Regions from separate parts of the Pseudomonas sp. NPDC087690 genome, predicted to be linked through region 1. Evidence: riboswitches for the same ligand, from Rfam matches in the RefSeq annotation. Region 1 holds a riboswitch; each other region holds the start of a gene.
The links. A riboswitch is a leader RNA that binds a small molecule or an ion and turns the genes downstream of it on or off. The one in region 1 is predicted to bind cobalamin.
Positions count from the first base shown of each region.

Region 2: another riboswitch for cobalamin. It lies ahead of cobO (cob(I)yrinic acid a,c-diamide adenosyltransferase); the one in region 1 lies ahead of ACIPIZ_RS06540 (ABC transporter substrate-binding protein).
Region 3: another riboswitch for cobalamin. It lies ahead of cobW (cobalamin biosynthesis protein CobW); the one in region 1 lies ahead of ACIPIZ_RS06540 (ABC transporter substrate-binding protein).

Region 1 is NZ_JBIUVX010000002.1:521,340-531,036, forward strand. Features, by position in the region: gene metE (5-methyltetrahydropteroyltriglutamate--homocysteine S-methyltransferase) at 1-1,281, shown strand, start outside; gene ACIPIZ_RS06525 (GNAT family N-acetyltransferase) at 1,499-2,050, shown strand; gene ACIPIZ_RS06530 (ABC transporter ATP-binding protein) at 1,989-2,753, opposite strand; gene ACIPIZ_RS06535 (iron ABC transporter permease) at 2,750-3,754, opposite strand; gene ACIPIZ_RS06540 (ABC transporter substrate-binding protein) at 3,763-4,776, opposite strand; cobalamin riboswitch at 4,920-5,114, opposite strand; gene ACIPIZ_RS06545 (Ppx/GppA family phosphatase) at 5,157-6,092, opposite strand; gene ACIPIZ_RS06550 (hypothetical protein) at 6,101-6,379, shown strand; gene phnX (phosphonoacetaldehyde hydrolase) at 6,445-7,272, opposite strand; gene ACIPIZ_RS06560 (LysR substrate-binding domain-containing protein) at 7,347-8,216, opposite strand; gene ACIPIZ_RS06565 (MFS transporter) at 8,227-9,522, opposite strand; gene psrA (iron-containing alcohol dehydrogenase PsrA) at 9,654-9,697, opposite strand, start outside.
Region 2 is NZ_JBIUVX010000035.1:25,916-35,612, reverse strand. Features, by position in the region: gene ACIPIZ_RS23670 (DUF2066 domain-containing protein) at 1-640, shown strand, start outside; gene ACIPIZ_RS23665 (AI-2E family transporter) at 675-1,748, shown strand; gene hda (DnaA regulatory inactivator Hda) at 1,954-2,658, shown strand; gene ACIPIZ_RS23655 (C40 family peptidase) at 2,873-3,490, shown strand; gene ACIPIZ_RS23650 (C40 family peptidase) at 3,711-4,247, shown strand; gene ACIPIZ_RS23645 (sorbosone dehydrogenase family protein) at 4,382-5,695, opposite strand; gene ACIPIZ_RS23640 (hypothetical protein) at 5,762-6,346, opposite strand; cobalamin riboswitch at 6,509-6,740, shown strand; gene cobO (cob(I)yrinic acid a,c-diamide adenosyltransferase) at 6,821-7,432, shown strand; gene ACIPIZ_RS23630 (cobyrinate a,c-diamide synthase) at 7,429-8,829, shown strand; gene bluB (5,6-dimethylbenzimidazole synthase) at 8,826-9,476, shown strand; gene cbiB (adenosylcobinamide-phosphate synthase CbiB) at 9,473-9,697, shown strand, end outside.
Region 3 is NZ_JBIUVX010000001.1:581,891-591,587, forward strand. Features, by position in the region: gene ACIPIZ_RS02710 (transporter associated domain-containing protein) at 1-1,504, opposite strand, end outside; gene ACIPIZ_RS02715 (VWA domain-containing protein) at 1,903-2,640, opposite strand; gene ACIPIZ_RS02720 (ATP-binding protein) at 2,559-3,569, opposite strand; gene cobN (cobaltochelatase subunit CobN) at 3,807-7,655, opposite strand; gene cobW (cobalamin biosynthesis protein CobW) at 7,659-8,732, opposite strand; cobalamin riboswitch at 8,831-9,043, opposite strand.

The DNA of each region.
Region 1 (9,697 bases):
CGTGAGGACAAACTCGATGCCGAGCTGAAAAGCTGGCTGGCCTTTGCCGTACAGAAGTGCGAAGAAGTGGCTGTGCTGGCTCAGGCTGTCAACCAGCCCGAAGCGCCGCAAGTCCTGCGTGCACTGACCGAGAGCCGTTCGGTGCAGGCCGCCCGCGCGGCGTCGCCACGTATTCACAAGCCTGCCGTTCAGGCTCGGGTGGCGGCAATCACCGCCAAGGACAGCCAGCGTCAATCACTGTTTGCCAAGCGCATTGCCAAGCAGCGCGCTGGCCTGGATCTGCCGCTGTTCCCGACCACGACCATCGGTTCGTTCCCGCAAACTGCATCGATCCGCCTCGCGCGCCAATCGTTCAAGCAAGGCAAACTGACCCTGGCCGAATATACCGAAGCCATGCACAGCGAAATTCGCCATGCGGTGGAAATCCAGGAGCGTTTGGGCCTCGATGTGCTGGTGCACGGTGAAGCCGAACGCAACGATATGGTCGAATACTTCGCCGAGCAACTCGACGGCTACGTGTTCACCCGTTTCGGCTGGGTACAAAGTTACGGTTCGCGCTGCGTGAAACCGGCGGTGATTTTCGGCGACCTCAGTCGTCCGAAAGCCATGACGGTCGAGTGGATCCGCTACGCCCAGGGCCTGACTGACAAGGTCATGAAAGGCATGCTGACCGGCCCGGTGACCATGCTGATGTGGTCGTTCCCGCGTGAAGACGTCAGCCGTGAGGTACAGGCTCGGCAACTGGCGCTGGCAATCCGTGACGAAGTGATCGATCTGGAAGCCGCCGGCATCAAGATCGTGCAGATCGACGAAGCAGCATTCCGTGAAGGCCTGCCGTTGCGTCAGGCGCAGTGGCAGCATTATCTGGACTGGGCGACCGAAGTGTTCCGTCTGTGCGCCTCTGGTGTGCGTGACGAAACCCAGATCCATACGCACATGTGCTACAGCGAATTCAACGATGTGATCGAATCGATTGCGGCGATGGATGCCGACGTGATCACCATCGAAACCTCGCGTTCGGACATGGAACTGCTGGATGCCTTCGAAGCTTTCGCTTACCCGAACGAAATTGGCCCGGGCGTCTATGACATCCACTCACCACGCATTCCGGACGCTTCGGAAATGGCCAACCTGTTGCGCAAGGCCGCCAAGCGCATTCCTGCCGAGCGGCTGTGGGTCAACCCGGATTGCGGTTTGAAAACCCGTGGCTGGCCGGAGACCGAAGCGGCGCTGGTGCACATGGTCACCGCCGCCCGCCAGCTGCGCAAAGAGCTGGCGTAACACCTGAATCACCTGAATGCACACAACCCCTTGTAGGAGTGAGCCTGCTCGCGATAGCGGTGTGTCAGTCAAATCATCGGTGACTGACACACCGCTATCGCGAGCAGGCTCACTCCTACAGGGGGTGTGTATGTATTCTCAGAAACGGGAATTCTCATGGCATCGCCGGGAGGCTGTTGCTACTGTGCCCAGCCGCAGTCCAGGTGTTTGCCGCTACATGAGTGATCAACCCGTTATCCAGGCTGTTTCCGACGCCGACATTCCTGAAGTTCTTGATTTTGTACTAAAGGCCCGTGCCGAGCTTTTCCCCAAGCTCAGCGCGACCGGCATGCCTGATGATCTGGCGCGTTTTGCCGAGGTTTATCTGCGTGGGGCAGGGCGCTTTCTGATCGCTCGCCACGAAGGGCAGATCGTTGCCTCCATCGGCTATCTCGCCTATGACCGGCGCTTCCCGCACTTGCTCTATCCGGACGTTAAAGTGGTGGAAATCGTCCGTCTGTTTGTCTTGCCATCGCAGCGCCGCTCAGGGCTGGCCGGCGCGCTGTATCGATCACTCAAGGAACTGGCACTCGCCGACGGAGTTGAGGTGATCTACCTGCACACCCATCCGTTTCTGCCGGGGGCCATCGCGTTTTGGCAACGGCAGGGTTTCGAGATTATTGACGTCGACGCTGACCCGGTCTGGCAGACCACGCACATGCACGCCGTCATGAGTGGAATCGAAGAATCTGCGCCCCATCAAACGGGTCCGTCAAATAGTGCGCCCTGACCCCGAACGTCTCCTGTAAGCGCTGCGGTGTCAGCACCGTCAAGGGTTCGCCCAACGCCACCAGTCGCCCGCGCTCCAGCACCGCCAGACGATCGCATTTCAACGCCTGATTAAGATCGTGCAGAGCGATCAGCGTGGTCACCGGCAACGCTTGCACCACGTTGAGAATGGTCAGTTGATGCTGAATGTCGAGGTGGTTGGCCGGCTCGTCCAGCAACAGGATTTGCGGTCGCTGCGCCAGTGCCCGAGCGATGTGTACCCGTTGTCGCTCGCCGCCGGACAGACTGCGCCAGAGACGGGTGCGCAGGTGCATCGCGTCAACGTCAGTCAACGCCTGCTCAACGATGGCGTCGTCCACCTGCGACCACGGTTGCAGCGCCGACAACCAAGGGGTGCGTCCCAGCGCCACCGCATCGAAGACGCGGATGCCGTCATCGGTGTCGGCCTGTTGTTCGACCACCGCAAGCTTTTGCGCAATGCTGCGCCGGGCCATTATGCCCAGGCGCTGACCTTCGAGCAGGACCTCGCCAGCGCTCGGTTCACGTAGCCCGGCCAGCAACTTCAACAGGGTGGATTTGCCCGAGCCATTCGGTCCGACGATGCCCAGGGTTTCGCCGCGCTGAACCTCAAGGCTGACACCGTTGAGCAACTCGGCGCCGCGTACCTTGAAGGTCAACCCGGCGCAACTCAGAACACTGCTCATCGCGCCGATCTCCGACCCACCAGAATCAGGGCAAACACCGGCGCCCCGACCAGTGCGGTAATCACCCCGACGGGAATCACCTGACCCTTGATCAAGGTGCGTGACAACACGTCAGCGGCAATCAGAAACACCGCGCCACCCAACGCACTGGCCGGCAACAGCCGAGCATGCCCGGTGCCGAGCAACAGCCGCGCGGCGTGGGGAATTACCAACCCGACAAAACCGATCGAACCGACAATCGACACCATCACCGCCGTCACCAGCGCCGCACAACCAATCAGCAAAATCTGTACGCGCCGCACCGGTATTCCCAGGGACGCAGCGGAATCGGCGCCAAAGGTAAACGCATCCAGCGCCCGCCGATGCCACAGACACACGACCAATCCCGCCACGGCCACCGGCACTGCCAGCCACACCGATGGCCAGCGCACCCCGCCAAGATTACCCAGCAGCCAGAACATGATGCCGCGCGCCTGTTCGGAACTGGCCGAGCGGGTAATCAGAAACGCCGTCAGCGCATTGAACAGCTGCGAGCCGGCGATCCCTGCGAGAATGATCTGCCCGGTGCCACTGGCCGAGCCGCTGACCCGCGCCAGCACAATTACCAGCACGAACGCCGTGACTGCACCGGCGAAGGCACCGACTGACAAGGAGATGATACCGGCGCCAACACCGAGTAACGCCACCATCACCGCACCGGTCGAAGCGCCGGCAGAAATCCCCAGCAGATAGGGATCGGCCAGCGGGTTGCGCAACAGCGACTGCAAAATCACCCCGCACGTCGCCAGTCCGGCACCGCATGCGGCCGCGACCAGTGCGCGGGTCAGGCGATAGTTCCAGACGATGCCTTCGTCGATAGGATCCAGCGCGTACCCGGCGCCCCACAATTTGTTCGCCAGCACTTGCACGACCACGCCCGGTTCAATCGAGGTTTCACCGATGGCCACGCCAGCGACCACTGCCATCAACAGTGTCGCCAGGGCCAGCAGCGTGCGGATCAGGCTGGCACTCATTGCGACAGGTCATAGCCGTTGATGGCCGTGGCCAGTTGCTCGATGCCGTCGAACATGCGCAGGCTGGCCTGCATGGCCATGGCGTCGAGAATGATGATGCGGTTGTGTTTCACCGCGTCCATGTTGCGCGTCACCGGGTCGCTGCGCAGGAAGGCAAGTTTCTTTTCATAGTCGTCGGCGGGAAAGCGTCGACGATCCATGCGCGCGATGACCAGGAAGGTCGGGTTGGCCTTGGCGATGGTTTCCCAGCCAACCGTTGGCCACTCTTCATCGGACTCCACCACGTTGCGCACGCCGAGGGTGCTGAGCATGAAATCGGGAATGCCTTTGTGCCCGGCCACAAACGGCTCGATGTCCATTTCGGCGCTGGAGAACCAGACCAGTGCGCTGGCGTCCTTGAGCTGTTTGCCCTGGGCGGTGGCGATGGATTTGGCGAGGCTGGCCTTGAGCTGATCATTGAGCTGCTGCCCGCGATCCTGCACATCAAAGATTTGCGCCAGTTGGCTCACGCTTTTGTAAATCGTATCGATGCGAAACGGTGCCAGCCGCGTGCCGTCGGCGCCAACGAGGTTGTCCTTGGCTTCGCAATCGGAGGGCAGCAGGTACGTCGGAATCTTCAATTCATGAAACTGCTCGCGGGTGCCGACCGCGCCTTGCGGGCCGACCATCCATTCCAGCTCCACGGCGACCAGTTCCGGGCGCTTGCCGATGACCGCTTCAAAACTCGGTTCGTTATCGGCCAGACGCTCGATCTTGTCGTCCTGCGGCTTGTACTTGGCCAGCACATTGTTGAACCACAGCGAGGTGCCGACGACTTTGTCGCCCAGGCCCATGGCGTAGAGCATTTCCGTGCCGGCCTGGCCGATGGTCACGGTGCGCGTCGGTGCGTGTTGGAAGGTCAGGGTGCTGCCGCAGTTCTCGACCGTCAGCGGATACACCGTCGGGGCCGCCTGCGCCAAGGCGCCAAGGGTCAGGCCGGTGATGAGGGTGGCGATGCGGGGCAGCAGCATGGGGCAGTCTCCGAGGGAACCGTACGGGGAGCGGGAGAGTACGGTCTGGAAACACACCATCGAACGCGGTCAGGAAAACAGCGCAAGGCCGGTCATCAAACAAAGACGCGCACGGCACGATGTCCTTCCCGGACACCCCGCCGGTTAGTAGTCACTGTGCCGGCAGGTCTCCTGACTGATGCGTCATCGCCTGGCTCCGGCCTTCCCGGGATTCACCCAGTGGCAGTCGTGGAGCAGGCTCGGCACCTACAGTTGCGGGGGCAGTTCCGATCAGTGCTGAGCAAGCACCTCGGATTCCCTATTATTCCCGTTCGGGAACCGGCGGCGGCATGGTAGTCGATCGAGCCGCTGAAGGGGAGACGAATCTGCCGTGGCGAGGATTAGTGTTGGCTCATCAAACCGTGCAGCACGCCTAAACGCAGGCCCGGTTCGGAGGGCACCATCTGCGCAATGCCGAACACTTTGAAGGCCGCCAGCATCAACACCAGCCCACCAGGCAGAATGCTTTGGCGATGGGGTTGCAGGCCGGCGAGCTTGAGCTGGTGCACGTTGTTCACTTTCAGCAAAAGCAGCGACAGGCGCAGCAGCCCGCCGTAGGTGATGCCGTCCTGACCGAAGTCGTTGAGACGATTGGCCTTGAGCACTTTGGCGAGCATGCGTGCGGTGCCGGAGGAACCGATGGTCTGCTGCCAGCCCTGAGCACGGTAGCGTCGTGCAACTCTTTCAAACTGCAGGATGGCGAAGCGTTCGGCTTCCTGTAGCGCGCCGGCGGACAGATCACCGCCGCGAAAGAACCGCGTGCTCAGCGTGCCGCTGCCGATGGCGATGCTTTCGGTGAGCAACGGCTGTGAACCCTGGCCGAGGATCAGCTCGGTGGAGCCGCCACCGATGTCGACCACCAGGCGCATGTCTGCGGCGCTCGGCAAGGCGTGAGTCACGCCGGCATAGACCAGCCGCGCCTCTTCATGGCCGCAAATGACATCGATGGGAAAGCCCAGATGCCGTTCGGCACTGGCCAGAAACAGTTGCGCGTTATCGGCCTCGCGTACGGCGCTGGTCGCCACCGCACGAACCCGGCCGGCCTCGAAACCGCGCAGTTTTTTACCGAACCGCGCCAACGCCTGCCAGCCACGATCCAGTGCCAACGCATCCAGCACGCCGCCGTCAAAACCCTCGGCCAGACGCACCGGTTCGCGCAAGGTTTTCACTTCCTGAATCTGCAAGCCCTTTCGACAGCGCACCGATTGGCCGATCATCAGGCGAAAGGCATTCGAACCCAGGTCGATGGCGGCAAACAGCGAGGCGTCGTCTTTCATGGGAATCCTTGCAGAGCATCCGTCGCGAGGCTCAAGACGGTTTGCGAGGATTCTGCCGTGATCTTGATGACATCCTGATGACGGGGCAGGGGCGGTTGAATGAATTTTCGGCTGTCATGACACTGTCATTATCCGGCGTCTATGCTGAGGCCAATACATCGCGTGTTCTTAAAGTTTTTGCTGCCGGTTTTGGCAGCTTTTTTTTGCCCGCGATTTGGCAATGCCGCGAACTGATCGTTCCCACGCTCCGCGTGGTAATGCCTCTAGGGACGCTCCGCGTCCAGTGACGCGGAGCGTCACGGGCTGCATTCCCACGCGGAGCGTGGGAACGATCAGGGGTAAGGGGGATGCGTCAGCAGGCTTGCGGGGTTTCGCCGCGCGCCAGGCGTGCGTTGATGTCGTCGATGACCTCAGGCAGTTCGGCGATGGTTTCGATCAGGTAGTGCGGACGTGAAGGCGCGAACATCTTGCCGATCCGCGCACGTTCCTCTGCCAGTCGATCCGACGGCAACGCCTTGTATTGCTCATAGGTCAGGCCCAGTGCGTTGCCGGAACAGGTCAACGCCACCGTCCACATACCGGCGGCGCGCCCTTCGAGAATCCCCGGCCAGGTGTCGTCGACCTTGACGCAAGCTGCCACGTCATCGATGCCCAAGGCAATCACGTTAGCCAATGCCTGCGCCGGATATGGCCGGCCATTCGGCACCTCATCGGTGGCGACGACATGATCAGCGACGTAGCCATTTTCCCGCGCCAGTTCGACGACCTTGGCCATCACCACCGCCGGATAACCGGAGCACGAGCCGATTTTCAAACCTTTGTTGCGCAACGCCGCAATGGCTTCGAGTGCGCCCGGGATCAACGCCGAATGCAGGGCGATTTTCTCGATTTGCAACGGCATGAAGCGCTCGTAGATCGCCGTCACATCGTCATCGCTCGGCAAGCGGTCGAACGCCGCACGATAACGCTCGGCAATCTGCGGCAGGTTGCACAGGGTGCGGATGTGATCCCACTTGCCCATGCCCATCGGCCCGCGCGCTTCTTCCAGCGACACGGCGACGCCGAACTCGGCAAAGGCCTCGACGAATATCTGCGTCGGTGCAAACGAGCCGAAATCGACAACGGTGCCGGCCCAGTCGAGGATCGCGGCTTGCAGGTGAGTCGGTTGTTGGTACTGCATGGTCAATCTCCGTTTTCAGGTAAGCGTGGACCGTCCCTCGGTGATGAGGTAGGCGGTTCAAGGGTCAGTGCTGATCAGGTCAGCGGTGGATTCGCATCAAACAGTTCGGCAATTACTGGCCGGTTCCTGCGGATACCGAGGCAGCACAGGTGGTATTCGATAAAGAACGGGTGGCCGACAAAGGTGATCGGGGTGGTGCCGGGTGTTTCGGCGTACTCGACGGCCGAGACAAACCCGATGCCGATGCCCTTGACGATGGCGTGCACGATGGCTTCGCGGCTGTTGAGTTGCATGACGCAATTGAGCTCGATGTCGAGGCGCTTGCAGCTTTCTTCCACCAGTTGGCGGGTGCGCGCACTTTGCTCGCGCATCACCCATTTTTCGCGGCTGATTTCGTTGATGTGTACCTGCGCCTGACTGGCCCACGGATGGTCATCGCGCACCACAGCGATGATCGGATAACGGTGATACAGCCGCGTATGGAAGCGCTCATCGAATTCCGAAAGCGCCAGAATCGCCACGTCGATGTCGAAGTTGAACAGCCGCGCCAGGGTGTCCTTTTCCGAAGAAAACGAGGTTTCCAGTTCGATATCCGGGTGGCGCTGCATCAGCTCATACGTCAGGTTCATCGCAATCGGCGGCGACACTGCGCCGAGGCGCAACATGCCGGTCTTGCGCTGCTTGAAACTCTGCAACAGCTGCACGGCCTCATCCTCCTGACCGAACAGGCCTTGGGTGATGGCGTAGAGCTTGTGTCCGGCTGCACTCATCTCGATGTAGCGTCCACGCCGATGGAACAGCTCGACCGAGAAGGTGTTTTCCAGCGCGTTGACCTGCTCGCTGACGGTCGGCTGACCGACGCTGAGAAACTCGGCAGCAAGGGTAAAACTGCCGGTCTTGGCCACCGCATGGAACGAACGCAACCACTTGTGATACTGGTACATGCAAGCCCCGTCAGCGTCGAATGAACAAGGCCACTGCCGCGCTGCACAGGCAGGCGCTGGTGACCACTATGAAGATGAGAGACGTGTTTGCCGTGGTGTCAAGCAGACGCCCGATCAGTGGCTCGGCCAATCCGGCGAACAGGTAGGACGAAAAATTCATGATCCCGGTCGCCGTACCGGCGCGTTTGGCACCGACCAGATCCGGGCACAGTGCCCAGAAACTCGACGCCGGGCCATAAACGAAGAAGCCACAAAGGAACAACGCCACCAGGCCGATCACGCTGTGCGGCGGCAGGCTCCACATCCACAGGCTGGTCGCGGCGCCGAGGAACATGTAGAGCATGATCGCCAGATACCGCTTGGAGCCGAACAACTTGTCCGACACCCAGCCGTTGCTCAGTGCACCGACTGCCATGCCGACGGGGAGGGCGACGGTGATCCATTTCGGATCGATCATGCCGTCACCGCTTTTCCAGTCAGCGCCGAGAAAGTGCACCGGTACCCAAACGATCAAGCCGTAGCGCGCCGCGTTTTGAAAGCCCAGTGACAGCGCGGCGATCAGCAGCCGGGGATTTTTCAGCACGGCTTTATAGCGTTGAGCCGAGGACTCGACTTCGCCATGCGCGGCTTCCTGATGTTTGTCGTCGGCGTTGGCCACGCCAGTATCACCTACCGGTTCGAAGCCCAGATCCTGCGGCCGTTCGCGGGCAACCAGATAGAAAATGATCCCGCCGGCGAGCATCAGCAGCACCGGCAAACGGAAGATCCAGCGCCATTCCAGTTGCAGCACTTCGAGCACGACGATGGAGGTGACGTACGACAGAATCGACGCGCAACCGGCGGCGAAAGTGTAGAAACCATAGACCTTGCCGCGCTCGCCCGCCGCCCACCAATTCGCAATCAACCGACCGCCCGGCGCCCAGCCCAAGGCCTGAAAGTAGCCGTTGACGCCCCACGGCAGGATCAAACTGGTGAAACCGCCGGCAAAACTGGTCACCCAGTTCGCCGCGCAGGACAGCACTGCGCCGAGGGTCATGATGCGCCGGCCACCGAACTTGTCGGCGAGGTTGCCGTTGATTGCCTGACCAATCGCGTAGGCCCAGAGCATCGCCGCAGAGGCCCAGCCGAGGGTTTCCTTGCTCAAACCGAACTCGGCCTGAATCCCCGGAATGGCAAAACCGAAGGTCTGCCGACCGGTGTAGAAAAACAGGTAACAGAACATCGCCGCCAGCAGCATGCGCCACTGGGCGACCCGGAACGAGGCAGAACGGACGGCGAGACCAGGCATTGTTTCGGCACGATTCATGATCTTTTCCTTATTGTTGTGGGTTCCCGCCGTTTGTCGTCGGCGGGTGCACTCTTTTTTGGTGCGGCAGGAAATCACCGCGGCGTTGTACGCCGCCGGCTGTGCTTGGGTCGTTCAGGTTGCGGGCGAGGTCAGGCGGCTTGTGAACCGATGAAGTTCTTGCCGCGCGCGCCCT
Region 2 (9,697 bases), on a different contig from region 1:
AGCCGCTGCCGCGCCTTTGCGTCGCGCTGCGCAGCATCGCGGATTGCCATTGCGTTTGCCGCTGGCGGACCTAAGTGAGCAGTTGGTTGCCACTGCGCCGGCGCTTGAGGGTACGGATCCAGCCCCATTGCGCGGCGCGTCCGAGCGTTACAACGCCGATGCCTTGCTCGCGGTGCACGCTCGTGAAGAAGGCGGGCAGTGGCAGGCCAAGTGGCATTTGTGGCTGGGCGACCAGAAAGAAGCGGGCAGCGTGCAGGGGGCGGATCAGGCGGCGGTGGCTGATGCGGTCATGCTCGCGGTTGCCGAGCGGTTGGCCCCGCGTTTTGTTGCCAGGCCCGGTGCTTCAGGTCAGCAGACCCTGGAAGTGCAGGGGATGAATCTTGAACACTACGCCGCACTGTTGCGGTTACTCGAGCCGTTTGGCGTGCGTCTGCAAAGTGTTGATGGCGATCGCATCGTTTATCGGGTCAATGGCAGCGCCGATCAGATGCGCGCGCAGTTGTCGCTGGCCAAGTTGCAGGAGTTGCCGGCGGAAGCTGCGGCGCAGGTTTCAGCGCCACAGCCTGCTGTTGCAGGTGCAGCACCGGTCGCGGCTCCGGCCCCGACACCGGCGGCGCCGTCGTTGCGGTTTCGCTGGTAAGTCTTTCCTTATATAGAAGCAACAGGAGTGGTACATGGCCGATACGCGGCGTTGGTTCTGGCTCGGTGGGGTAGTCCTGCTTTGCGCGTTTGTATGGTTGCTGCACCCGATCCTCACGCCGTTTCTGGTGGCGCTGCTGCTGGCTTATCTGTTCGATCCGCTGGTTGATCGTCTGGAAAAACTCGGGCTGTCGCGAACCTGGGGCGTGATCGCGGTGTTTGCCTTGTTCACCCTGATCGTCACGGCACTGCTGTTGGTGCTGGTGCCGATGCTCGCCAAACAGTTGCTGCGTTTGTACGAACTGGCACCGCAAATGCTCGACTGGCTGCAGCACACCGCGTTGCCGTGGGCACAGGCGAAGCTGGGCCTTTCGGACGGGTTCTGGAAGTTCGACAAGGTCAAAGCGGCAATCAGTGAGCACATGGGCCAGACCACCGACATTGTCAGCGTGGTGCTGAGTCAAGCAACGGCATCCAGTCTGGCGTTGATCGGCTGGCTGGCCAATCTGGTGCTGATCCCGGTGGTGAGTTTCTACTTGCTGCGCGACTGGGACGTGATGATGGCCAAGATCCGCAGCCTGCTGCCGCGTGATCGTGAGGCAACCATCGTATCGCTGGCCGGCGAATGCCATGAGGTGCTGGGTGCATTCGTTCGTGGTCAGTTGCTGGTGATGGTCGCACTTGGGGTGATCTACGCAGCAGGCCTGATGATCGTCGGTCTCGAACTCGGTCTGTTGATCGGTTTGATCGCGGGGCTGGCGGCGATCGTGCCGTACATGGGCTTTGTGATCGGCATTGGCGCGGCGTTGATTGCCGGTCTGTTCCAGTTCGGTGGCGATCTTTATCCGATGTTCGGGATCGTCGCGGTATTCATGGTCGGTCAGGCCTTGGAAGGCATGGTGCTGACGCCATTGCTGGTGGGCGACCGGATCGGTCTGCATCCGGTGGCGGTGATCTTTGCGATTCTGGCGGGTGGTGAGCTGTTCGGGTTTACCGGTGTTTTGCTGGCGTTGCCGGTGGCTGCGGTGATCATGGTACTGGTGCGCCACGTTCACGATTTGTACAAGGATTCCGACATTTATAGTGGTGTGGACGAGCCGGAGTTGTAATCGGGGCGGACAGCCCGGCGGAAGCCGGGTTGGCCCGTGTCCTGCAGGTGCGGGCGCCAAAGAAACTGTCATAAAACCAGTGTGTTAACGCAAACCTTTGATTTTGCTTGGACTCTGTCGCATTGTGCGCTCAGCTTCACGGGTATAAACTTCGCAAACTTTACACAGAGGCCACTAACGGTTCCTTGAGAACTGTTCAGTCAGCATGAAACCGATTCAGCTGCCCCTAGGTGTGCGTCTGCGTGACGACGCCACCTTCATCAACTACTACCCAGGCGCCAATGCCGCTGCACTCGGCTATGTCGAGCGCCTATGCGAAGCCGACGCCGGCTGGACCGAAAGCCTGATCTACCTGTGGGGCAAGCACGGCGTAGGGCGCACGCATCTGTTGCAGGCGGCTTGCTTGCGCTTCGAGCAGATGGGCGAGCCGGCGGTTTACCTGCCATTGGCCGAGTTGATGGATCGCGGTGTTGAAATCCTCGACAACCTTGAACAGTACGAACTGGTTTGCCTGGATGATTTGCAGGTGATTGCTGGCAAGGCTGACTGGGAAGAGGCGATGTTTCATCTGTTCAACCGTCTGCGTGACAGCGGTCGGCGCCTGCTGATTGCCGCTGCCACGTCGCCGCGTGAGCTGCCGGTCAAACTGGCTGACTTGAAATCCCGCCTGACCATGGCGCTGATTTTCCAGATGCGCCCACTCTCCGATGAAGACAAATTACGTGCCTTGCAACTGCGTGCATCGCGCCGCGGTCTGCACCTGACCGATGAAGTCGGGCATTTTATTTTGACCCGCGGCACTCGCAGCATGAGCGCGTTGTTCGACCTGCTTGAACAACTTGATCAGGCGTCTTTGCAGGCGCAGCGCAAGCTGACCATTCCCTTCCTCAAGGAAACGCTAGGCTGGTAACGGCGCGGCTTTCAGCGCATTTCGGCATATTTCAGGCGCCAGAAAATCCGCTTTCCTGCAGGTTGTGCAGGCCGCGTATCGACTCAAATGGGCTTAAGCGCTTAGATGTAAACGAGAAACCGGGAAGTCACAAAAAGATCGATTGAATTTGCAAATGAGGCTGATAGCGGGCATAGTCTCGGCTTCTTTACAACTATCAGCCACGGTCGTGCCCATGCTAAAGCGCTTCGCACCCCTCGTGCCTCTCGCACTCGTCACCCTGTTGTTCGGTTGCGCTGCTCATTCTCCAGTTCAAGAGCAGTCTCAACAGGTTAAAAATTCCGCCACGGCCCAGTCTTCCGTTATTTATCAGGAAGAGCTGGACACCGAAAAAGAACTCAACGAATTCAACGGCAGCAAGCCTTATCAGCTTCCTGTTCTGGCCGACAGCATCCTCGAACGCGGCATGTCCCTGATCGGTACCCGTTACCGTTTCGGCGGTACCTCTGAAGCCGGTTTCGACTGCAGCGGTTTCATCGGTTATCTGTTCCGCGAAGAAGCCGGCATGAACCTGCCACGCTCGACTCGCGAAATGATCAACGTGGATGCGCCGCTGGTCTCGCGTAGCAACCTCGAGCCGGGCGACCTGCTGTTCTTCGCCACCAACGGTCGTCGCGGTCGTGTCAGTCACGCCGGTATCTATCTGGGCGACAATCAGTTCATTCATTCCAGCAGTCGTCGTAGCGGCGGTGTTCGCATCGACAGCCTGGGTGACAGCTACTGGAGCAAGACCTTCATCGAAGCCAAGCGTGCACTCGCCATGGCCCCGACCGTGGTCACCGCTCGCAAGTAATTCCCTCGATGTCGCTGCATTCGCGGCGACAATCAGGCTCCCGGCAACGGAGTAGACCTATACTTTACAAGGTGAAGTTAAAGTCTTACTTGAAGTTTGTCGTATAGCCGCTAGAATCCTGAAACTAGTTTGATGGCAAACCGCCTGCGTGCTCCGCAGGCGGTTTTGTTTTCTGTCCATCCGGCAGAGAAAGCCGCAGCCAGATCAGGATGTTCTGCTTATGACCATGTCGGCCCGCCTCGCATTGATGTTCTTCGCAGCGCTGCTCAGCGCTTGCGCCAGCCGTACTCCGCCGCCTGCGCCGGTGGTTCGCGCGCCGGTCGTGTTCGGCCCTTCCCAGGCTTTCTCGCCGGCTGCTGAGGACGTGCTGTTTCGCGCGCTCGGGTTGGTGGGCACGCCTTATCGCTGGGGCGGCAACACGCCGGATTCAGGGTTTGATTGCAGCGGGCTGATCGGTTTTGTCTACCGTGATGCGGCGGGCATCTCTTTGCCGCGTTCGACGCGTGAGCTGATCGTCATGCAGGCGCCGAATGTCGGCAAGGAAGGCTTGCAGACTGGCGATCTGATCTTCTTCGCTACCAATGGCGGCTCGCAGGTCAGTCATGCGGGGATCTACGTCGGAGAAGGGCGCTTTGTGCATGCGCCGGCCACGGGCGGCACGGTGAAGCTGGACAGCCTGTCGAAGGCGTATTGGCAGAAGGCGTATCTGAGCGCCAAGCGGGTGTTGCAGCCGGAGCATCTGGCGCATAACCCGTAATCCAGCCACACACACAATCCCCTGTAGGAGTGAGCCTGCTCGCGATGACGGTGCCACATTCAACATCAATGTTGAATTGATCGACCGCCATCGCGAGCAGGCTCACTCCTACAGTTGCTTGTGCATGGCGAAAATTATTTGCTGGCCGACACTCGCCACACCTTGTTGCCGACATCATCCGCCACCAGCAGACCACCCTGCTGATCAATCACCACACCCACCGGTCGACCCAAAGCATTCTCGTCCTTGTCGAGGAAACCGGTCAGCACATCCACCGGTTTGCCGCTCGGCTTGCCGCCGGTAAACGGCACGAAGATCACTTTGTAGCCACTGTGCGGTTTGCGATTCCATGAGCCGTGCTGGCCGATAAAGGCGCCTTCCTTGAACTGCGCCGGCAAGGTGTTGCCTTCGGCGAACGTCAGACCGAGAGAAGCGGTATGCGGGCCGACGGCATAATCCGGAGCGATGGCCTTGGCCACCAGGTCGAGATTTTGCGGCTCGACGCGCACATCGACGTGCTGCCCGTAATAACTGAACGGCCAGCCATAAAAACCACCGTCCTTTACCGAAGTGATGTAGTCCGGTACCAGGTCGCTACCGATCTCGTCACGCTCGTTGACCGCCGTCCACAACGCACCGCTGGCAGGCTCCCACGCCAGGCCGTTCGGGTTGCGAATACCGGAAGCAAAGATCCGGTGATTGCCGGTTGCCCGATCCACTTCCCAAATCGCTGCACGACCTTCTTCTTTATCCAGACCGTTTTCGCCGACGTTGCTGTTCGAGCCGACTGTCACGTACAGCTTGCTGCCGTCCTTGCTGGCGATGACGTTTTTGGTCCAGTGGTGATTCAACGTACCACCGGGCAGATCGACGACCTTGATCGGTTGCGTCTTGATCTCGGTCGCACCGGGTTCGTAATGGAAGCGCAACAGACGATCGGTGTCGGCGACGTACAAGTCATTGCCGACCAGCGTCATGCCGAAAGGCGAGTTGAGGTTTTGCAGAAACACCGTGCGGGTTTCGGCCACGCCATCGTGGTCGGCATCTCGCAGCAAGGTGATGCGGTTCGGGCTCGGCACGCCGGCGCCAGCCTTGCCCATCACGGTCTTCATGACCCAGCCCCTGATACCTTTGCTGTCGTCGGGTTTTGGTGGAGCATTGGTTTCCGCCACCAGTACATCACCATTGGGCAGCACATAGAGCCAGCGCGGGTGGTCGAGACCTTCTGCGAAGGCCGCGACTTGCGTACCCGCCGCTGCCGTCGGTTTGGCACCTTCGGGCCAGCCGATCGCCGGGGCGATGTTCACCGTCGGGATCAGGGTCTTGTTCGGTTCGGGCAGCTTCGGTGACGGGCCGGTGCCATCGGAGACTTGCAGGCTGGAGCTCTCACCGCAGGCGGCGAGCCCTCCGGCGAAAGCGATGACGAAAACGAGCTGGGGCTTGCGCATTGCTGATCTTCCCTATGAATGCATTCCTAATCATAGAGGAGGGCGCAAGCCCGATGGTTCAACTGCTCAGCCGCGGGCTTCCTTGAACAGCACGGCGATGCCCGGATGATAGTTGCCAGCCTCGCTGCGCAACTTGCGGTAGGCGTAGGGGAAATACCAGGCGACCGCGCAGGTGTGCTCCTTTTGCAGGTCGTCGACCATGTCTTGCAGCTCTTCGGGGCTGGCGCTGTGTTGGGCTTTTTGCGGCGCGACAAACAGGCAGCCAAGTTTGAGGTCGCTGGCAAAGCTGATGCGTTTCGCATCGCTGGTGATGTCGAGGAGAGCTTGGGTCAGGTTGAGATTATTCACCCGGGGCCAGCGCTGCGTGGCCTGGATGTAAGCGCGGTCATCGGCGCCGGCGAGGAACAGGTCGGCGCGGGCATTGCGCTCGCCTTCTTCATTCTGTTTGCGCGTGGCAGTGTCGTTGAGAGTGACCAATTCGGCCATCCAGGCTGCTGCGGTCAGCAAGCCGAGATTGGCTTTCTCGTCGTGCCAGTAAGGCGTGTCGCTGTCGCCGCGTACGGCGTTGTAACGGTCGATACAGTCAAACCAGCGTTCAAGCACCGGGCGCATGAATTCCAGGCGCGGGTTGCTGATGATCATGCCTTGCATCGTCATCATCCTTATTGTTGTGGTGGCTTTTTCGAGAAAAGCATGGCTCTTTGATATCATTTGTATCAGTGTGGCACAAGATTGGCGCCAGATAATTGATCGACGGCAGTTATTCGCCCGCTGGCCCCCTCTTTAATTGACGCTCCACCCCCAACCCTCTAACCTTCGCGGCTTGTTTCAGGTGCTCTGTGACTGCGGTTGACAGAGTGAAACAGGGAAGCCGGTGAGGGTTGTCTTCAAGCGAAGAACGATCACGATCCCGGCGCTGCCCCCGCAACGGTAAATGAGTAAAAGCTGCGCCTTGAGCCACTGCTTCGAAACAAGCGGGAAGGCGCGCAGCCAGGCCAAGCGCCGCTCATGAGCCCGGAGACCGGCCTGATCCATCCAGCGGCATCACGGTGGGCGATGCCAGGCTTTTTGCCGTCTATTCTTGTGCCTGCCCGCCGTTATCCAGCCCCAACGGAGAGCTCCCCCATGACTGATTCCCCCGAGCGCGACGAACGCCATCTGGCGCGTATGCAGCGCAAAAAAGCCGTGATCGACGAACGCATCGCCAACTCGCCCGACGAGTGCGGCCTGGTGCTGGTGCTGACCGGCAACGGCAAAGGCAAAAGCAGCTCGGCGTTCGGCATGCTCGCCCGCGCCATGGGCCACGGCATGCAGTGCGGCGTGGTGCAGTTCATCAAGGGCCGCAACAGCACCGGTGAAGAATTGTTCTTCCGCCGCTTCCCCGAGCAAGTGCGCTTCCACGTGATGGGCGAAGGTTTCACTTGGGAAACCCAGGACCGCCAACGTGACATCGCTGCCGCCGAAGCCGCCTGGGCCGTCTCCCGCGAGCTGCTGCGCGATCCGTCGATCGGCCTGGTGGTGCTCGACGAGTTGAACATCGCCCTCAAGCACGGCTACCTCGATCTCGATCAGGTGCTCAGCGATCTGCAGGCACGTCCGCCGATGCAGCATGTGATCGTCACCGGTCGCGCGGCCAAGCCGGAAATGATCGAAATGGGCGACACGGTCACCGAAATGGGCATGCTCAAACATGCCTTCCAGGCCGGCATCAAAGCGCAGAAAGGCGTCGAACTTTGAATCAGCCACGTCACTGCCCGGCGGTGCTCATTGCCGCGCCGGCCTCCGGTCAGGGCAAGACCACCGTCACCGCTGCGCTCGCCCGTTTGCATCGCAATCAGGGGCGCAAAGTGCGCGTGTTCAAATGCGGCCCGGACTTTCTTGACCCGATGATTCTCGAGCGCGCCAGCGGTGCGCCGGTGTATCAACTGGACATGTGGATGGTCGGCGAGCAGGAAAGTCGTCGTCTGTTGTGGGAAGCCGCTGCCGAGGCGGATCTGATTCTGATCGAAGGCGTGATGGGCCTGTTCGACGGCACGCCGTCGAGTGCCGATCTGGCGCGGCACTTCGGTGTACCGGTGCTCGGGGTGATCGACGGCACGGCGATGGCGCAGACCTTTGGTGCGTTGGCGCTAGGTTTGGCGAAGTATCAGCCGGATCTGCCGTTTGCCGGTGTGTTGGCCAATCGTGTCGGAACCTTGCGCCATGCGCAATTGCTCGAAGGCAGCCTCACCGAAGGTCTGCGTTGGTACGGTGCGTTGTCGCGCGAGACTGGCATCGAATTGCCGAGTCGTCACCTCGGTCTGGTTCAGGCCAGCGAGTTGAATGACCTTGATGTGCGTCTCGACGCCGCTGCCGACGCACTGGCCAGTAGTTGCGAGGTAGCGCTGCCACCGGCCGTAGAATTTGCCGCACCGGATGTTATCGCTGTCGAGCCGCTGCTGAAGGATGTGCGCATTGCCGTTGCGCGTGATGAGGCGTTTGCCTTCACCTACGGCGCGAGTCTGGATCTGCTGCGCGCGATGGGTGCTCAGTTGAGCTTCTTCTCACCGATTCGCGATACGCAATTGCCTGAGGCAGACAGTCTGTATCTGCCCGGCGGTTACCCGGAATTGCACCATGTTGCGTTGTCGCAGAACACCGCGATGCTTGAGGCGATTCGCGCGCATCATGCAGCGGGTAAGCCGTTGCTCGCTGAGTGTGGCGGCATGTTGTATCTGCTCGACTCTTTGACGGACGTTGAAGGCACTCGCACCGAATTGGTCGGACTGCTCAAGGGCGACGCGGTGATGCAAAAGCGTCTGGCGGCACTGGCGCTGCAAGCGGTGGATCTGCCGGAAGGTTCGTTGCGCGGGCACACTTATCATCATTCGTTGACGACTACCGAACTGACGCCGATTGCGCGTGGCTTGAGTCCGAATGGTGGGCGTGGTGCTGAGGCGGTTTATCGGGAAGGGCGGATGACGGCTTCTTATGTGCACTTCTATTTTCCGTCGAATCCTGTGGCTATCGCAGCATTGTTTGCACCGTCCCTTGAGGACGCTATCGCGAGCAGGCTCGCTCCTGCAGTGGGCGATGTCGTGCCTGACGAAATGCAATCCCCTGTGGGAGCGAGCCTGCTCGCGAAAGGGCCATGACCGACAACGCATTCTCCGAAGCCGAGCGCCAAGCCGTCTATAAAGCCATCGCCGAACGCCGCGACATGCGCCACTTCACCGGTGGCAGCGTCGAACCGGAGTTGTTGCGCCGACTTCTGGAAGCCGCCCACCAGGCCCCAAGCGTTGGCCTGATGCAGCCCTGGCGCTTCATCCGCATCAGCGACAGTAGCCTGCGCGGCGAGATCCAGAATCTTGTGGAAGAGGAACGCATCCGCACCGCCGAAGCCCTCGGCGAGCGCAGTGACGAGTTCATGAAACTCAAGGTCGAAGGCATCAGTGACTGCGCCGAAGTGCTGGTTGCGGCGCTGATGGATGATCGCGAAAAGCACATCTTCGGGCGCCGCACGCTGCCGGAAATGGACATGGCCTCGCTGTCCTGCGCGATCCAGAATCTGTGGCTGGCCTCGCGTGCCGAAGGCTTGGGCATGGGCTGGGTCTCGCTGTTCGAGCCGCAGGCGTTGGCGGATTTGCTGAAGTTGCCCGAAGGTGCCAAGCCTCTGGCCGTTTTATGTCTGGGCCCGGTCAAGGAATTCTATCCGGCGCCGATGCTGGTACTCGAAGGGTGGGCGCAGGCGCGTCCGCTCAATGAGTTGCTGTTTGAGAATTATTGGGGAGTGAGTCAATGAGTGTGGCGTTGTTGAGTGTCGCCGCGGTCGCGCTGGATGCGCTGCTGGGTGAACCGAAACGCTGGCATCCGCTGGTGGCGTTCGGCAATTTTGCCGGGCGCATCGAGCAACGTTTCAACGCCGGTGGGCGGGGCTGGCGCAGCCATGGCGTCACCGCGTGGGTGATCGCGGTGGTGCCGCTGACCTTGCTCGCCACGGCGTTTTCCTGGGCGCCGTATGTG
Region 3 (9,697 bases), on a different contig from region 1:
GAACGGTCATTTGCCAACCTTCATGCGTCAGACAATCACCTTTCATCGGCAAGCGGTCCAGCAGGCTCATCACCAACCCGGCCATGGTCTGGTAATCCTCGGTCGGCTCAGCGCCAAAACCGGTGCGCTGGCGAACCCGCGTCAGGTTCAATGCACCGCTGACCATAAATCCGCCCTGCTCTTCGACGACGTCCGGGCCTTCGATTTCACTGGCATCGGGTAGCTCACCGGCAATCGATTCAAGGATGTCGGTCATGGTCAACACACCGACAAAATCACCGAATTCATTGACCACGAAGGCGATGTGCGTCGACGCACCGCGCATTTGCTCCAGCGCGTTCAGAATCGAGTAGCTGTCGAGCAGATTGACGGTCTTGCGGGCCAAATGCTCCAGATTCGGTTCATTACCGGCCAAGTATTCCTTGAGCAATTCTTTCTTGTGCACGAAACCCAAGGGTTCATCCACCGCACCGTCACGAATCAACGGCAGGCGCGAGTAGGACGAATGCATCAACTTCGTACGAATCGCCTCCGCGTCATCAGCCAGATCGATGCTGTCGACATCGGCGCGCACGGTCATCAGGGCGCGGATCGGGCGCTCCGCCAGTTGCAGCACGCCACTGATCATCACTCGTTCGCGGCGATCAAACAGCTCGGCAGTCGGTGCCTCGCCATCATCCAGCAGGTCGGAAATCTCCTCGCCAACCTCTTCCACCGCCAACTTGCGCCCACCGAGCAAGCGCATGACCGCGTGGGCCGTGCGCTCGCGCATCGGGCGCAGGCCCTGCATCGAACGCTTGCGTCGGGCGCGGGCAATCTGGTTGAACACCTCGATCAGGATCGAGAAACCGATGGCCGCGTACAGATAACCTTTCGGGATGTGGAAGCCCAAACCTTCAGCGGTCAGGGCAAAACCGATCATCATCAAGAAGCCCAGACACAGCATGATCACCGTCGGGTGGGCGTTGACGAAGCGCGTCAACGGTTTGCTGGCAACGATCATCAGGCCAATGGAAATGATCACCGCGATCATCATCACCGCGAGCTCATCGACCATGCCCACGGCGGTAATCACCGCGTCGAGAGAGAACACTGCATCGAGCACCACGATCTGCGCGACGATCGGCCAGAACAAGGCATACGCGGTATTCGTCGACCGTTCGCCAATGTGACCCTCCAAGCGTTCGTGCAATTCCATCGTTGCTTTGAACAACAGGAACACACCACCGAACAGCATGATCAAGTCACGGCCGGAGAAGCTCTTGTCGAAGACTTCGAACAACGGCTGCGTGAGGGTGACCAGCCAGGAAATGCTCGCCAACAGGCCCAGACGCATAATCAGTGCCAACGACAGGCCGATGATCCGCGCGCGGTCACGTTGATGCGGTGGCAGTTTGTCCGCAAGGATTGCGATGAACACCAGGTTGTCGATACCCAGCACCAGTTCCAGCACGATCAATGTCAACAGGCCTAACCAGGCCGTGGGATCCGCTAACCATTCCATAAAACGTCTCGATCTCTCTTCAGTGAATTCAGGCTGCCGGACACGGCAAAGCGCAACGCGAAGGCTCAAGAGCCGCGTTAACAACGATAGTCGGGTGTCGGAAAACCGGATGCTGCGAGTGCGTCAAGACCGCGCAATGGCGCGTGGGGGAACTACAACTGGGAGGTTCCAAGAGGGTGTTCATGCAAATCCTGAATGAAAAATGGCCTTGGAGCGTACAGGCTTTGGGAACATTTCCTACAGCGGCAAATCATTTCAAAATCTGTATCAAGCTGAAAAGCTTCGCGAGCAGGCTCGCTCTCACAGAAGTCTCAGATGTGAATGTGATGCTTGGTTTGACATCGAACCCTGTGGGAGCGGGCTTGCCCGCGAAGAGGCCCGCTCAGACACCGCAACCTTCAAAGTTCGTCGATATGCCGATAATCCGCCTCGAGCGCCGCCGCCAGTTCCTTGGCCCGCCCTAGTCGAATCGGCCCGCGCTCAATGTCGATCAACAGCCCCGGACAGGCTACTGCCGACATCGCACCGAGATCCTTCAAGCGCCCATCGGTGACCACCAGCAATCGCTGTTGTTCGGCAGGAAAGCGCTTGCGCCGAACCGTCAACCATTGCTGTGCCTGCGCCAGCGCCGCCAGCAACGGTGTGCCGCCACCCGCGCCTAACTGATCAAGCCAGACGAGCAGTCCGCTGGACGCTTTCAAACCCTGCACCTGCCATTTCGGCGTGGTGCCACTGGCGGTCAACAATGCCAACCGCGCACGCTGTCGATAGGCGTCATCGAACAACTGCGCGAGCAAGCCCTTGGCGTCCCTCAAGGCATGATGACGACGAGTCGAAGCCGACGCATCGACGATCACCAGCCACAGTTCATGGGGCGAACGCGTGCGCAATTGGAACAGCAGATCTTCACGCACTCGAGGACGCCCATTGAGCAAGGTGCCCGGCCAGTTCACCGTACCGCTGCGGGCCGCATGGCGTTTGCCCTGACGTCCACCGTCCAGTTGTCCGGCCCGGGGTTTGGCATTCGCCCCCGCTGCGGATCGGGGGCGAATGCTTACGGCTTTTTTGGTAGCGGCCAGCTCGGCACTTCGCGGCGGGCGCCAGTGGCTAAGGCGGGCGCAGGCATGTCGCCCCACTCGCCCTGCCCTTCGCTCGGCTTTGTGGCCTGAGTCTCGGCCGGCGACTGTGCAGACTGTTGCGGAGCCGTTGGCGGTTGCTCACGACGACGATGGCGCAGGGCAAACTCGGCCACGGCGTCGATGTCTTCTTCGCCAATCTCCGCTGCCCCGCGCCATGCCGCGTGGGCACGGGCCGCACGCAGCCAAACCAGATCAGCGCGCAGGCCATCCACCCCGGCAGCAAAACAACGTTCGGTGATCTGTGCCAACGCAGTATCGTCCAGCGCAATGTTGGTCAAGGCCGCGCGAGCGTGTTCACAACGAGTGCGCAAAGCTTGTTGTTCGCCTTGCCATTGCCCACAGAAGCCTTGCGGATCACTGTCGAAATCGAGTCGACGCCGGATGATCTGGCCCCGTTCGATGGGCGCGGTGTGGCCGCTGAGGGCAACGTTCAGACCGAAGCGGTCGAGCAATTGCGGGCGCAATTCGCCTTCTTCCGGGTTCATCGTGCCGATGAGGACGAACTTCGCCGAGTGCCGATGGGAAATACCGTCACGCTCGATCAGGTTGGTGCCGCTGGCGGCGACGTCGAGCAGCAGATCGACCAAGTGATCGGCCAGCAGATTGACCTCGTCGACGTAGAGCACGCCGCCGTCCGCCTTGGCCAGCACACCGGGAGAAAACTGCGCGCGACCTTCGCTCAGTGCGGCATCGAGGTCCAGCGTGCCGACCAGGCGCTCTTCGGTGGCGCCCAACGGCAAGGTGACGAACTGGCCGCTGGCAAGCAGATCGGCCAGGCCTCGGGCCAACGTGGATTTGGCCATGCCGCGCGGGCCTTCGATCAGCACACCGCCGATTTTCGGGTCGATGGCGGTGAGGCACAGAGCAAGTTTCAGGTCATTGGCGCCGACCACGGCGGAGAGCGGGAAATGCGGGGTGTCGGTCATTTGGGTTTTCTCTGTCGTGGTCGTGGGTGTTCTTGGGTGGTGGTGTGTCAGTCGGGGTGGCCCTCACCCTAGCCCTCTCCCAGAGGGAAAGGGAACTGACCGAGGTGTTCTTTCAAGGTACGCCGACCTGAGTTATCGAGTTGACTTCGATTCTGAACAGCACACAAATCGGCTCCCTTTTCCCCTCGCCCCCTTGGGGGAGAGGGCTGGGGTGAGGGGGTGACTTTCCTGAGGACGCTACATATCTTCCTCAATATCCAACAGCAGATTCTCCAGCGCCTCTTTATAAGCCCCCGGTTCCTGCCACATCCCGCGCTGCTGTGCTTCCAGCATCCGTTCGGTCATATCGCGCAGGGCATGGGGATTGTGTTCGCGAACAAACTCCCGAGTCGCCGGATCCAGCAGATAAGCATCGGCGAGCAGCGCGTATTGATGATCGTCGATCAACTGCGTGGTCGCATCAAACGCAAACAGGTTATCGACCGTCGCCGCCATTTCGAACGCGCCTTTATAGCCGTGGCGTTTGACGCCATCGATCCATTTCGGATTGGCTGCCCGCGAGCGGATCACGCGGTTCAGCTCTTCTTTCAAGGTGCGAATCTTCGGCAGATCCGGCTGGCTGTGATCACCGTGATAACTGGCCGCTGCTTCGCCGCGCAGGCTTTCGACGGCAGCCAGCATGCCGCCCTGGAACTGGTAATAGTCGTTGGAATCGAGCAAGTCGTGCTCGCGGTTATCCTGATTCTGCAGCACCGCTTGCACTTGGCTCAGGCGCTGGACGAATTGCTCGCGGGCAGCCGTGCCTTCATCCGAACCGCCATAGGCGTAAGCGCCCCAGTTCAGATAGACCTCGGCGAGATCCTCGCGGGTTTGCCACAGGCGCCCGTCGATCGCGCCCTGCACGCCGGCCCCGTAAGCGCAGGGTTTGGCGCCGAAGATTCGCCATCCGGCCTGACGCCGCGCGGTGTCTTCATCGAGACCCGATTGCAGCAGCGCCTCGCGTTCGGCGCGTACTTTGGCGGCGAGTGGATTGAGATCATCCGGCTCGTCCAGCGCTGCCACGGCTTGCACGGCGGCATCGAACAGGCGAATCAGGTTGGCGAAGGCGTCGCGGAAGAATCCCGAGACACGCAAGGTCACATCGACACGCGGACGGTCGAGCAGACTCAGCGGCAAAATCTCGAAGTCATCGACGCGCTGACTGCCTGTCGCCCATACCGGACGTACGCCCATCAGGGCCATGGCCTGGGCGATGTCGTCGCCGCCGGTGCGCATGGTCGCCGTCCCCCAGACAGACAGCCCGAGTTGACGCAGGTGATCGCCGTGATCCTGCAAGTGCCGTTCGAGAATCAGCGTGGCCGACTGGAAACCGATGCGCCACGCCGTCGTAGTCGGCAGGTTGCGCACGTCGACCGAGTAGAAGTTGCGCCCGGTGGGCAGGACGTCGAGGCGGCCACGACTCGGTGCGCCGCTGGGGCCGGCGGGGACAAAACGACCGCCGAGGGCGTCGAGCAGACCGCGCATTTCAGCCGGGCCGCAGGCGTCCAGGCGTGGGGCGACGACGTCGCGCAGATTCTGAATGATTGCACTGACCTCCGCCCAACGCGGTCCCTGTAGGAGTGAGCCTGCTCGCGATAGCGGTGGATCAGGTAAATCTTCAGCGACTGACACTCCGCTATCGCGAGCAGGCTCACTCCTACAAGGGGATTGCAGTGTCTGGGAGATCAGTTGAGTGGCGAACAGTTCGAGGCGTTCGCGGGTGTCGCCGGCGGTGCGCCAGGATTCGTTGCTTTGCGCTTGCAGCGCTTCGGGGCACGGGCCGGTCCATGGCTCGGCCAACGCGCAGTCGAGCGGATCGAAACCCAGTTCAAACGCCTTGGCCAATGCCCGCAGCAGGCTCGATTGCGCGCCTTTTCCGTCCCCTCGCGGAATCCGCAGCAAGGCCAACAACGTATCAATGCGCAGTCGCCCCGTCGGTGACTCGCCAAAAATGTGCAGACCATCGCGAATCTGCGATTCCTTCAGATCACACAAATACGTGTCCAGACGCGGCAGCCAGATCGCCGCATCGGCGTCGCTGTCCAGGCCCGCATCCAGTTGCAGTTCACGATCAATCTGCGTGTCGCGCACCAGTTGCAGGATGTCGCGCTGCAACTCACGGGCACGGCGCGGATCGAGCAGTTGCGCCTCGTAATATTCGTCGGCCAACAGCTCCAGATTGCGCAACGGCCCGTAGGTTTCGGCGCGGGTCAGCGGCGGCATCAAGTGATCGATGATCACCGCTTGCGTGCGTCGTTTGGCCTGAGCGCCCTCGCCCGGGTCGTTGACGATGAACGGATAGATATTCGGCAGCGGCCCGAGCAGTGCATCCGGCCAGCAATTCTCCGAGAGGCCGACGCCTTTGCCCGGCAACCACTCGAGATTGCCGTGCTTGCCGACGTGAATAACGCCGTGCGCGCCGTAGGTGTTGCGCAACCAGAAATAGAACGCCAGATAGCCGTGTGGCGGCACCAGATCCGGATCGTGATAGACCGCGCTCGGATCGACCTGATAACCACGCGCCGGTTGAATGCCGACGAAGGTCAGACCGAAGCGCAGACCGGCGACCATCATCCGCCCGTCGCGGCACATCGGATCGTTTTGCGGCGATCCCCAACGCTCAATCACGGCAGTGCGATTGGCTTCGGGCAGCGCATTGAACATGGCCAAATAAGCGTCCATCGCCAGACTTTGCTGGCACGGGCGCAGGTCCATTGTGTCGAGATCGTTGCTGACGCCACCGAGCAATCGCTGGATCAACTCAGTGCCACTGTCCGGCAACTCTGCCGTGATCGGATAGCCCTCGGCTTGCAATGCTCGCAGGATGTTCAGCGCTGCCGCCGGCGTGTCGAGACCGACGCCGTTACCGATGCGCCCATCGCGGGTCGGGTAGTTGGCGAGAATCAACGCGATGCGTTTTTCGCCATTCGGCACCCGCGCCAGATCGATCCAGCGCCGCGCCAGTTCAGCGACAAAATCCATGCGCTCAGGCTGCGCGCGATAGCAGACCACATCGGACTGACTGCGCTCGCTGCGCCAGGCCAGATCCTTGAAGCTGATCGGCCGGCTGATGATGCGCCCGTCGAGTTCCGGCAAGGCAATGTGCATGGCCAGATCGCGCGGGCCCAGACCCTGCTCGCTGTCGCGCCAGCCGGGCTCGTTGTCCTGCGCGCAGATCGCCTGAATAACCGGAATGTTGCGGCGAAACGGCCGCAGATGCGGCGCTTCGGGGCTGGACTGGGCGAAACCGGTGGTGTTGAGGATCACCCCCGCCTCGACTTCATCCAGCCAATCCTCGACCACCGCCAGGCAGCCGGGTTCTTTCAAACTGGCCACCGCAATCGGCAGCGGATTAAGCCCCGCTGCCTGCAAGCGCTGGCAGAAAACATCGATGAACGCGGTGTTCGCCGCTTGCAGATGCGAGCGGTAAAACAACACTGCCGCAACCGGTTGCTCAGGCAGCCATTCGGCTTGCCAGTCACTCAATGCAGCGGTGTTTTTAGTCGGGTGGTAAATCGCCGTGCGCGGCAGGGTTTGCGGTTCTTCCCAGACGTAATCGCGGCCGAGCCAACGGCTGGCCATGCAACGGAAGAAATCCAGCGCATTGCCCATGCCGCCCTGACGCAAAAACTGCCAGAGCCGGTCGCGATCTTCGGCGTTGACGGTGCTCAGGTCGCTGAGTTCCGGATCGGGCCGATCATCGCCCGGCACCAGAATCACCTGCACGCCACGATCGCTCAGTTCAACCAAACGCTCGACGCCATAACGCCAATAGGCAATGCCGCCGTGCAGCGAAATCAGGATCACCTTGGCATGCCGCAGCACTTCGTCGACGTACAGATCGACCGAAGCGTGATTCTGCACCTGCATCGGGTTGGCCAGACGCAGGCTCGGGTAATCTTCCGGCAACTGCTGCGCGGCTTCGGCGAGCAGCGCCAGGCTTGAGTCGCCGCTGCACAGGATCACCAGCTCGGCGGGGGTTTGGCCTAGGTCGGCAATGTTGTCATCCGAGACGAATCCGCCGGGCTGAGTCCTGAGCAGGTGCATGATTTAAACGCTGAGCGCGGCGCGCAATTGCGCTTCGAGTTGCGCGGCGTCGAGTTGCTGACCGATCAAAACCAGGCGCGTGACGCGCGCTTCATCAGCGCCCCACTGGCGGTCGAAATGTTTGTCGAAACGCGTGCCAACGCCCTGGATCAGCAAACGCATTGGCTTGTTTGGAATGGCGGCGAAACCTTTGACACGGAGGATGCCGTGCTTGACCACCAGTTGCGTCAGGGCGTCGAGCAGCAGGCTTTCATCGGCTTGCGGCAGTTCGATGGAGATCGAATCGAAGGCGTCGTGATCGTGGTCATCGTGATCGTCATCGCCTTCACCGTGGTGGTGATCGTGATGGCTGTGGCGGCTGTCGATGTGCTCTTCGGAACCGGCGCCAAGGCCGATGAGCACGTCCAGCGGCAGACGACCGTTGCTGGCTTCGATGATTTTCACCGCCGGTGGCAGCTCTTCGGCGACTTCAGCGCGCACGCGAGCGAGGTCTTCCGGGCTGGTCTGGTCGGCCTTGTTGAGAATCACCAGATCGGCGCTGGCCAATTGGTCGGCAAACAGTTCGTGCAGCGGCGACTCGTGATCCAGGTTCGGGTCGAGTTTGCGCTGGGCATCGACCTGATCCGGGAATGCTGCGAAGGTTCCAGCGGCTACGGCCGGACTGTCGACCACGGTGATCACCGCGTCAACGGTGCAGGCGCTGCGGATTTCCGGCCACTGAAAGGCTTGCACCAGCGGTTTCGGCAAGGCCAGGCCCGAGGTTTCGATGAGGATGTGGTCGAGATCGCCGCGACGTGCGACCAGTTCGCGCATCACCGGGAAGAATTCTTCCTGAACGGTGCAGCACAGGCAGCCGTTGGCCAGTTCGTAAACGCGACCGGTGGCTTCTTCTTCGGTGCAACCGATGGTGCATTGCTTGAGGATTTCACCGTCGATGCCCAACTCGCCGAACTCGTTGACGATCACCGCGATGCGACGGCCCTGGGCGTTGTCGAGCATATGGCGCAGCAGCGTGGTTTTGCCCGAGCCGAGAAAGCCGGTGACGATAGTGACGGGGAGTTTGGCCAGTGTTTTCATCGGTATGCCCTTTGGCAAGCGGCGGGCATACGGGACGAGAACCGGCAACGCACGCGCATGCCTGGAGAGTTCGCCACCGGATCACCCCGCCCGGTTGTAGTGAGAATCTGTGACGAGGCAGGTCTCCTGGCTGACGGCGTTCAGGCGCAGGGCCTGGCGTTTGCTGCGCCTTCCCGCGGGCTCATCGGTTGAGCTGGCAGTGGCGTGGCAGCGAACATCGCCGTTCACAGTTGCGGGGGCAGCCGCGGCATTGACCGCGTTCCCTTCTTAGCTTCGGCAGCGGCCGAAGAACCTCGAAAGCGCAAGGCTACGCATCGTCTAAGGGTGGGTCAATGGGCGTTGAGTTTTGGTTTTTGGGGCGTATCCGTTGCTGTGGGTGCTGCCGCTGGCGGTTTCGCTCTTACAGCGAGTCCCTTTTTCAAACGCCAAAAAGGAACCAAAAGGCTTTGCCCCGGCGTACGGCACTTCGCTGAGGCTCAGTGTTCCCTCGCTACGGTGTCCATCCGGGGGCATCGCCTACGGTTTGCTTCGCTGCACCTCCTCTCGATGAATGCGGCTGCGCCGCACGGCGCTGCGCGCCTACCCCCGGATGAACACCTCCGCTCGGCCTGCCGAAGGGGCAAAAAAGCCAGATCAAAAGCCAGATCAAGAGCCAAAGCCAGATCACGAGCCCCTCACCCTAGCCCTCTCCCGGAGGGAGAGGGGACTGATCGAGTTGTTTGGGCGAGGTACGCCGACGTGCGATACCGCGTCGAACGCGCATTTTGAAAAGCCCAAAAATCGGCTCCCTCTCCCTCGGGAGAGGGCTGGGGTGAGGGGCGAATCCACCACAAAACCAAAGCCGACCACGCTGTGCTCTTTACCACTCAACAGGATGAGCGTTAGCTCGGCTGCAGCTCTTGATCTGTAAGGCGACGTCGGAAGGCTGAGTGGAGGGATTGATCCGGGCGTGGGAGCGCAGCAAC